2 regions of the Alkaliphilus flagellatus genome follow, and region 1 is predicted to be linked to the other one. Evidence: riboswitches for the same ligand, from Rfam matches in the RefSeq annotation. Region 1 holds a riboswitch; the other holds the start of a gene.
What was found. Region 1 has a riboswitch for S-adenosylmethionine ahead of metK (methionine adenosyltransferase). Riboswitches for the same ligand answer to the same signal wherever they lie in the genome.
Positions count from the first base shown of each region.

Region 2: another riboswitch for S-adenosylmethionine. It lies ahead of KQI88_RS08490 (homocysteine synthase); the one in region 1 lies ahead of metK (methionine adenosyltransferase).

Region 1 is NZ_JAHLQK010000003.1:397,243-401,843, reverse strand. Features, by position in the region: gene KQI88_RS09475 (sigma-70 family RNA polymerase sigma factor) at 1-322, opposite strand, end outside; gene metK (methionine adenosyltransferase) at 499-1,686, opposite strand; SAM riboswitch class I at 1,825-1,932, opposite strand; gene KQI88_RS09465 (COG2426 family protein) at 2,048-2,515, opposite strand; gene KQI88_RS09460 (Spo0E family sporulation regulatory protein-aspartic acid phosphatase) at 2,688-2,864, shown strand; gene yyaC (spore protease YyaC) at 2,962-3,531, shown strand; gene KQI88_RS09450 (S-layer homology domain-containing protein) at 3,499-4,601, opposite strand, start outside.
Region 2 is NZ_JAHLQK010000003.1:172,237-176,837, reverse strand. Features, by position in the region: gene KQI88_RS08495 (homoserine O-succinyltransferase) at 1-495, opposite strand, end outside; gene KQI88_RS08490 (homocysteine synthase) at 626-1,924, opposite strand; SAM riboswitch class I at 2,041-2,160, opposite strand; SAM riboswitch class I at 2,388-2,493, opposite strand; gene KQI88_RS08485 (chromate transporter) at 2,601-3,164, opposite strand; gene KQI88_RS08480 (chromate transporter) at 3,161-3,715, opposite strand; gene KQI88_RS08475 (DUF3100 domain-containing protein) at 4,065-4,601, shown strand, end outside.

The sequences.
Region 1 (4,601 bases):
GAGATGTCCCCTCATCTTCACCAACAAACTGATCTAAAGAAATAGTTATTTTTTCCTTTCTACGTCTATTTTGATAATGATGCTTTAGTCTGATTGTAACAAAGCCTAGGAATGGAACTCCCTTACTAATATCAAAGACATTTAAAGCCTCTAATATTTGCCATGCCCCTTCCTGATAAAGCTCCTCGTCCCATCCAGTTTGTCCACCATATTTTTTACTATATGAAACTACTAATGGTTTAAGTCTATCAATAATCCATTCTTTTGCTATACTGTCTCCTTTTAGAGCAGCTCCTACTTTTTTATCAAATTCAATGTACAAAGTTATCCTTCCTTTTGGAAGGGGCCCCTTCGAATATTACCGGTTAAGATGATTGTACATAAGTAAATAAAAAAAGGACAAAGTGGAATCATCCTCTTTGTCCTTTTTTTATTTGCCTTTTATTTATCTATTCCTTATATTACTATCAGTTTTTTCGAGAATAGATCTAATTTATCTTATAGTCCTGCTTCTTTTCTTAATATATCCGCCTTATCTGTTCTTTCCCATGTAAGGTCTAGATCTGTTCTTCCAAAGTGTCCATAAGCAGCAACTTTTCTATAACCAGGCTTTCTTAGTTCTAAATCTCTAATAATAGCCGCTGGTCTTAAATCAAAGTGCTTTTTAACAAGTTCTGTTAATTTTAACTCGTCTACTTTACCAGTGCCAAATGTTTCAACTAGTATAGATACTGGTTCTGCAACCCCAATAGCATAGGCTAATTCGATTTCACATTTGTCTGCTAAGCCTGCAGCTACTATATTTTTAGCAACATATCTAGCAGCATATGCAGCAGAACGGTCTACCTTTGTTGCGTCTTTTCCAGAAAAAGCTCCTCCACCATGACGAGCATATCCTCCGTATGTATCAACAATTATTTTTCTTCCTGTTAAACCAGCATCTCCTTGTGGTCCTCCGATAACAAAACGACCAGTTGGATTAATGAAATATCTTGTATTTGCATCTAATAATTCTTCTGGAACAATTTTGTTGATAACATGCTCAATCATATCTTTTTCAATAGTTTTACCATCTACATCAGGACTGTGCTGTGTAGAAATAACTATTGTATCGATTCTAACAGGCTTGTCTCCATCATACTCAACAGTTACTTGAGTTTTTCCATCTGGTCTTAAATAGTCTAGTGTACCATTTCTTCTTACATCAGATAATCTTTTAGCTAGTTTGTGTGCTAATGAAATAGGTAGTGGCATAAGCTCTGGTGTTTCGTTGCAAGCAAAGCCAAACATAATACCTTGATCTCCTGCTCCTATAGATTCTAGCTCATCCTTTTGTGCACCTTTTTTATTTTCAAATGCTTCATTAACTCCCATTGCAATATCTGGAGATTGCTCATCTATTGCAGTTAATACTGCGCATGTGTCAGAGTCAAAACCATATTTTGCCCTAGTGTAGCCTATCTCTTCTATTGTCTTTCTAACTATTTTAGGAATATCCACATAGCAATCTGTTGATATTTCACCGGCAACTAGTACAAGTCCTGTAGAAACACTTGTTTCGCAAGCAACTCTAGCTGATGGATCTTTTTCTAAAATAGCATCTAATATAGAATCGGAAATTTGGTCGCATATTTTATCTGGATGTCCTTCAGTTACTGACTCTGAAGTAAATAATCTTTTTATCACTAAAAAAACCTCCTTAGTTCTTCTTCATTTTATTATTTCCCACTTAAGCAATAAAAATTGCATTTTGATACCTTAGATGGTGAAATTAAAAAATAAAAAAACCTCATTCAACAGAAAGAGGCTATATTCTTTGCTCTTTCCTCATCTTTCAGAATTATAATTCTGTAGGATTTAGCACCACACATATAAATATATTATGGTTGCCGGGTTTCATTGGGCCTATCCCTCCACCGCTCTTGATAAGGCATCAAGATTTTTATTTAATTGTAACTAGAAATAATATTAGCATTAGGTGGCCTATATGTCAACATTTTTTTACATATATGAAACTTTTTATTAAAATTCTATCATATATTTCTTTCTAAATATTTACCATAATATAACTAAGTATAAACATAATAGCACCTGCAATAGTATTGCCTAGTGCAATAGCAGGAAAGGCATGCCTAAATCGTATATTAAACAGTATTGCGGCTAAACTACCTGTCCATACACCAGTGCCTGGTAATGGTATAGCCACAAAAATTATTAATCCAATAATACTATATTTTTTTATTTTTTTACTTTTTTTCAGTGTACTTTTAACTAATTTATCTACAAAACTTCTAAAGAACTTTGTTCTTCTTAACCTAATAAAAATAGGCTTTAAGAAAAAAAGTAAAAAAGGAACAGGAATTAGGCTACCTAAAATACCTAAGATAGTAGCATGTATGGGACTGAGTCCCATGGATACACCAATAGGAATAGCCCCTTTAAGCTCCATTAACGGCATTGCAGCGATTAATAATACCATTATTTCTTTAGTAATAATTTCAAGTATTTTCTCCATTTCATCACCCCTACATACTTACATTATATATGAATATTTCAAAAAATATCATTAGATTTATTTTGTAATAATAAATTAATAATTAAACTTTTTAGTCGTGATATAATATTTGTATAGTATAAACTATAAAATACTTTTATTACACTACTTTGACAACTCACGAGGTGATTTTGTGGACAGAATACAAGACAGAATACAAGACAGAATACAAGAACTTGAGCTACTAATAGAACAGTTGCAGACTAAACTCCGAAATTATTTGGATGATGAAAGACCTAAAAATGAAATTTACGAATTAAGTACACAGATTGACGACCTAATAGTTGAATACTCTAATTTAACTAGGTAAGTTGTCTGATGTTATGGAAACAATTATAAAATTTTTGTTTCTTATCATTGGAATATTATAAGAACATCCCCTATATATTATTTAAGGGGGTGTTCTTTTGAATATACAAACAAGTCAATATCACAGAAACACTTCAAATTGCATAGGTCATTATAAGGCTCCTTCAGCAATAGAGGAGCTTTCTAAATATTTGCATAATAATATTAGAGCGCCTCTACTTATTTTTTGTGTCGGCACTGATCGCTGTATAGGTGATGCTCTAGGCCCATTAACAGGTACAATTTTAAAAAAGCTAAATCCATCATTTCCTATATATGGTACAATAGAAGATCCAATTCATGCACTTAACATTTCTAGCAGCTTAAGAGAAATAAAGAAAAGGCATCCTGGATATTTCATAGTAGCTGTGGATGCCTCATTAGGAAATGAAGATGAAATTGGCAATATAATAATAAGAAAAGGTTCTCTTTACCCCGGAAAAGGTGTAGGTAAGAAACTTCCTGCCGTAGGAGACGTTTCTATTGTTGGAATAGTAGAGGATGCCAGCTGTGATGTTGTTTCTACCATTCATAATATTCGTCTTCATTTTATTATGTCAATGGCAGAGGTTATTGCATCTATTATTACAGATGGATTAGTTGATAATAATTTTAACAATCCATTCTGAAATTTCTCCCCGAGTAATAAAGTCCTTAGAACTTAAGTCAGATTTTATATCATCCTCAGAAACTCTATTTAAAATTAATAGAGTTTCTTCCTTAGTTAAAAAATCTTGCGGTCTTATAACACCATTATCTCCTAACATTAAATCTTTATAATACAAAGTCGAAATATAATTTTTAGCCCAAGTAGATACATTTTCCCAGTCTTTTACGTCTACCTTTTCAGATATTAACTCTAAATCCATGGCCTCTACAATTATCTTTGCCGCCTGTTCTCGAGTAATAGGATCATCTGGACAGAAGGTATTATTATCTACACCGCTAATTATATTCTTTTTATAGAGTATTTCTATATATTCTTTTTTTGGATGATTCACAATATCTTGAAAAACAGCTCGTTTAATACCTGAACGACTTACTATAGGTTTATCTAACTGGGCCACAATTAAGTTTTCCTTATTATTTAAGGCAATACTCATATCGTTATAAGGCTCTGGAGTTTGAATATGAAGGCTTGCTGACGGCAACCCCTTTTGTGGTAAAAGAGCAGAGGCAACAGAAGTAACCGGCTGATTATAGCGTGTCCTAATTAGTTGAAAAATTTCTTCCTGATATGCCTTATCCCCACTAACATTAGGATTATTTTTAGATGCCCACCCATTATAAGCCCATAAAGGAAAATACCAATTTTCAAGTATTTGTGGATTCATATTACCACTATTAGGTATTGTTTCTCCCATAGTATTCCAACGACCTAGCAATATATTTGCACCTGCTTCAATATTATATTTAATATCATTTTTTAGTAGATTTTGGTCTAGGTTTTTATGCACTTTATTAATCTGCATAATACCTATATTGCCATAGTTAATAAAAGGATCTCCATTTTTATCAAACTGCCTATAATTACTCTCCTTCCATGCTATAGCCTTTAATATAACGGCGGGTATATTTTTATTTTCTGCCACTTCCTCAATTATTTGTTCAACCTCTTCATGGCTTGGATTTTCTGCACTATAAATAACTGAAAGCTGACAGTTTAATACTAGGACAATACCTATTATTAAACATATTG
Region 2 (4,601 bases), 230 kb from region 1:
AACTCCGAATATTTTTTCTTTCGTTACACATTTATTTGTTCCATAATTGTAATATAAACCTGCTATAGCCGCCCAACATATATATAAGGTGGACTTTACTTTTTTGTTGGAATAATCTATTACTTCCTTAAGTTCATTCCAGTACTCAATATCATCAAAATCTAAAAATTCTAATGGAGTTCCAGTAATAATCATTCCTTCATAACTGTTATTTTCTATGTCCCTAAGGGTTTTATAATATTCTTCTAAATAAGTTTTGTCTGTATTTTGAGGTGTGTAGGTTTCCATCTGCAAGAAATCTACCTTTATATCTATAGGCATATGGCCAAGTATATTTAGAAACTGAAATTCTGCTTCACTTTTTTTAGGCATTAAATTTACAATTAAAATACGAATTGCTTCAGAATTACAACTGTTAAAATTGCCTTTTATTTCTATACCTTCGCTAATTAGTTTATTAACTGATAAAAGGTTCTTGTTTATTATTAAAGACATTTAATCCCCATCCTCTCATAATTAAAGGCTTCCAACATCTAAAGATTAAGACATACCCTTCCTTGTAGTATGTGTTTCTAAGAGATGTAGAGTTATCACTCCCTCTCTGAGAGAAGGAGTCTTATAACTTTTAGCTATGGGACAGAACTGCTGTTTTAAGAGCTTGATCTATGTCTTCTATAAGATCTTCTACATCTTCGATTCCTATGGATAGTCTTATCATATCTGGTGTAACTCCAGCATTTAATTGTTCTTCTTCACTTAATTGAGCATGGGTAGTGCTTGCTGGGTGTATTACAAGGGACTTAGCATCTGCAACATTAGCAAGATGTGAAAATATTTCTAATGCTTCAATAAATCTTGTTCCTTCTTCTACTCCACCTTTTATACCAAAAGTAAATATGGAGCCAACTCCTTTTGGAAAATATTTTTTTGCAAGATCATAATATTTGTTACCTTCTAGGCTAGGATAATTTACCCAAGAAACAAGTGGGTGCACTTGTAAAAATTCTGCAATTTTTTTTGCATTTGAAACATGTCTGTCTACTCTTAATGAAAGGGTCTCCAGCCCTTGTAAAAATAAAAATGAGTTAAATGGACTTAGGGCTGCTCCTGTATCTCTTAAAAGCTGTACTCTTGCTTTTATAATATAAGCCGCTGCTCCTGTATCTTTAGCATATGCTATACCGTTATAGCTTGGGTCTGGCTTATTAAACTCTGGAAATTTACTATTGCCTAACCAATTAAAATTGCCAGAGTCTACTATTACTCCTCCTATAGAAGTCCCATGACCACCTATAAACTTTGTTGCAGAATGAACTACAATATCAGCACCATATTCTATTGGTTTTATAAGGTATGGTGTTGCAAATGTATTGTCTATAATTAATGGTATGTTGTGATTATGGGCAATGTTGGCAACTGCCTCAATATCAATAAGATTTATGCCAGGATTTCCTATGGTTTCTACAAAAATTGCCTTGGTTTTATCATTTATAGCATTTCTAAAGTTTTGTGGATCATCAGGATTTACGAATATAGTTTTAATACCTAACTTAGGAAGGGTTGTAGATAAAAGGTTGTATGTGCCACCATACAAGGTACTAGCTGAAACTATTTCGTCTCCTGCTCCTGCTATATTGATTATGGCGTAGGTAATTGCAGCAGAACCAGATGCAACAGCAAGAGCACCTACTCCTCCTTCTAAAGCTGCTATTCTTTTTTCAAAAACATCAGTTGTTGGATTCATAATTCTAGTGTAAATATTTCCTTCTTCTTTTAAAGCAAATAAATTTGCTCCATGCTCAACACTATTAAAAACATAGGATGTAGTCTGGTATATTGGAACTGCCCTAGAACCTGTTGCACTATCTACTTCCTGTCCTCCATGAACTTGTAATGTGTCAAATTTTAATTTTTTTTCCTCCATTTTGATCTCTCCTTAAAAATATTTTTATTAAATAACATAAAAAACCCCTTTCTCTAAATTTGAATAATCTAGATGAAAGAGGGCTTTACATGCAGCGGTAACTATTCCACAGCTCCCTCTCATCTTTCACTAGGATTTAATTAACCTAGGGTAGGAATTGGCACCTTTTCAGACAAATGAGTCTGAAGGTTGCCGAGGTTTCATAGGGCCTTTCCCTCCACCTCTCTTGATAAGAGTTTTGTTATTAAGTTTTTTAATATTATACTTTCCTACAAATAAAAAATTCCGCTATTGCTACCGCAATGCTCCATGGCGCACTCAATTTTTAGCATGGCTAAAAACTTCAAGTGCTTAAAATACTTCTAACCTCCTGCTTTCTTTAATTAGTTCATTATAAAAGAAAATTGGACTTTCTTAGATAATAAAAAAACCTCTTTAGCTGAAAGAGGTTGTAATAATCGTCTTCTTATCTTTCAGCTTATGCTGTAGGATTTAGCACCGGATATGTATATAAACATATTGGTTGCTGGGCTTCATAGGGCCTTTCCCTCCACCTCTCTTGATAAGTATTATATTAAATTAATGCTATTCTAATAAATATTAATTACTATGTCAATAGTTTTTATGTAATTTATGCTAATTATTATATATTATTTAAAATATATCAAAATTATAACTAGTATTTAAATATAATGCCTATAAAAGCAGCACCTACTAAATATAATATTGGATGTTTTTTATATTTGTTTATTAAATATAGCATGATTGAAAATAACACAATTGCCTTTAAATCTAATATTGATAAAATTTTATTTGTAGTCTTATATTTTTCAATATCAAACAAGGCAATTTTCGCCACTTCAAAGGCTACCGCTGCAATTAGCCCTGTTACTGCTGGTCTTATTCCATAAAAACTAGATTTTACAATAGGCTTTTCACTAAATTTCGCGAAGTAATGAGCAATTAATAATATTATTATAACAGATGGAGTTACAATTCCTATTGTTGCTACTATACCACCTAATACTCCAGCTGTTGTATTACCTACAAATGTGGCTGTATTTACCCCTATAGGACCTGGTGTAGACTCAGAAATTGCTATCATATCTAACAATTGCTCGTGGGTAATCCATCCATATTTATCTATTAACTGCTGAAGAAAAGGTAGGGTGGCAAGACCTCCGCCTACAGCGAATAATCCTATTTTAAAAAACTCTAAAAATAGCTTTAAATAAATCATCCTATATCATCCTCCTTAACTTCAACATTTTTACCTTTAAAAATACCTATTAATGCTGCCATAACTATTACAACTATTGGAGAAATGTCTATAAAGGCAATGATTAAAAATGCACTTATAAATATTGCTATACCTATTCTGTCTTTTGCTGTTTGTTTCAACATTTTAATTACTGTATTTGCAATCAATGCAACAACACCTACTCTAATGCCTCCAAAAGCATACTGTACAACTTTATAGTCTTGAAAGTGTTTAAAAAACGTTGCTATTATAGTAATAAGAATTAGAGATGGAAGTACCACTCCTAGAGTCGCAGTAATTCCACCTATAATACCTTTTTTCTTATAGCCTATAAAGGTTGCTGTATTTACAGCAATAACTCCAGGTGTACATTGACCAATGGCATAATAATCTATAATTTCATCATCGGTAGCCCATTTTCTTTTTTCCACTACTTCATTTTGTATAATCGGAAGCATAGCATAACCACCTCCAAAGGTAAATGCTCCTATACGGAAAAACATAGTGAATAGTTCCCATAGATCCTTCATTTACTTACCCCCTTAAATTTTGTATATAATACATATCATTATACTACATACATTAATATTATTAAAAGTATAGACACAATTGTACAAACAAACTAGAGTGGATGTATATTACATAGTTCCATTTCTAAACTAAAATCCAATTGGTTTTTAGTTTTTTTATTGCATAAAATATGACTTTATTATACAAAATAAAGTTTTAAGAATAATATTTTATGTTAACAAATCATTTTGTATTAATTTTATTTATATTAAGAATATTTAAGGCCTATTTAGGTCATGTATTTTTTATATTTAATTGAATAGGAAAAGAGCACACTAAAAAATTTATTTAGTAAAGGGAGGTCTTTTTTTGAAGCAAAAAAATGTTTTTATTAAGTTGTTTGTAATAGTAGCAATAATAGTTGTTTTATGTGAAGCTATAGGGCAAACTGAAATTAAAATAGGAGGAGCTGCTATAGTTTTCTTTCCTATGCTTTATGCAGTTATTTTAGGTATTTTAATAACTCCAGATCTTTTAGGCAAAAAGCTTTCTTTTTTAAAAAAGCTTATAAATGAAAAAGAAATCAACTTAGCTGGAGAAGTAGTCGGTATTGCTCTTATCATTCTTGGCATTAAATACGGCACATTGGTTGGTCCTAATATAGATAAAATAATTCAAGCGGGTCCTGCATTTTTGGCTCAAGAGTTAGGACATATTTTATCTCCATTAATAGCTTTACCTTTAGCTCTATTATTAGGGCTAAAAAGAGAGGCTATCGGCGCTACCAGTAGTATAAGTAGAGAGCCTTCTTTAGGTGTAATAACTGAAAAATATGGAATAAATTCACCAGAAGGTAGTGGTGTACTTGGTACCTATTTAGTTGGAACAGTACTTGGTACAATTTAC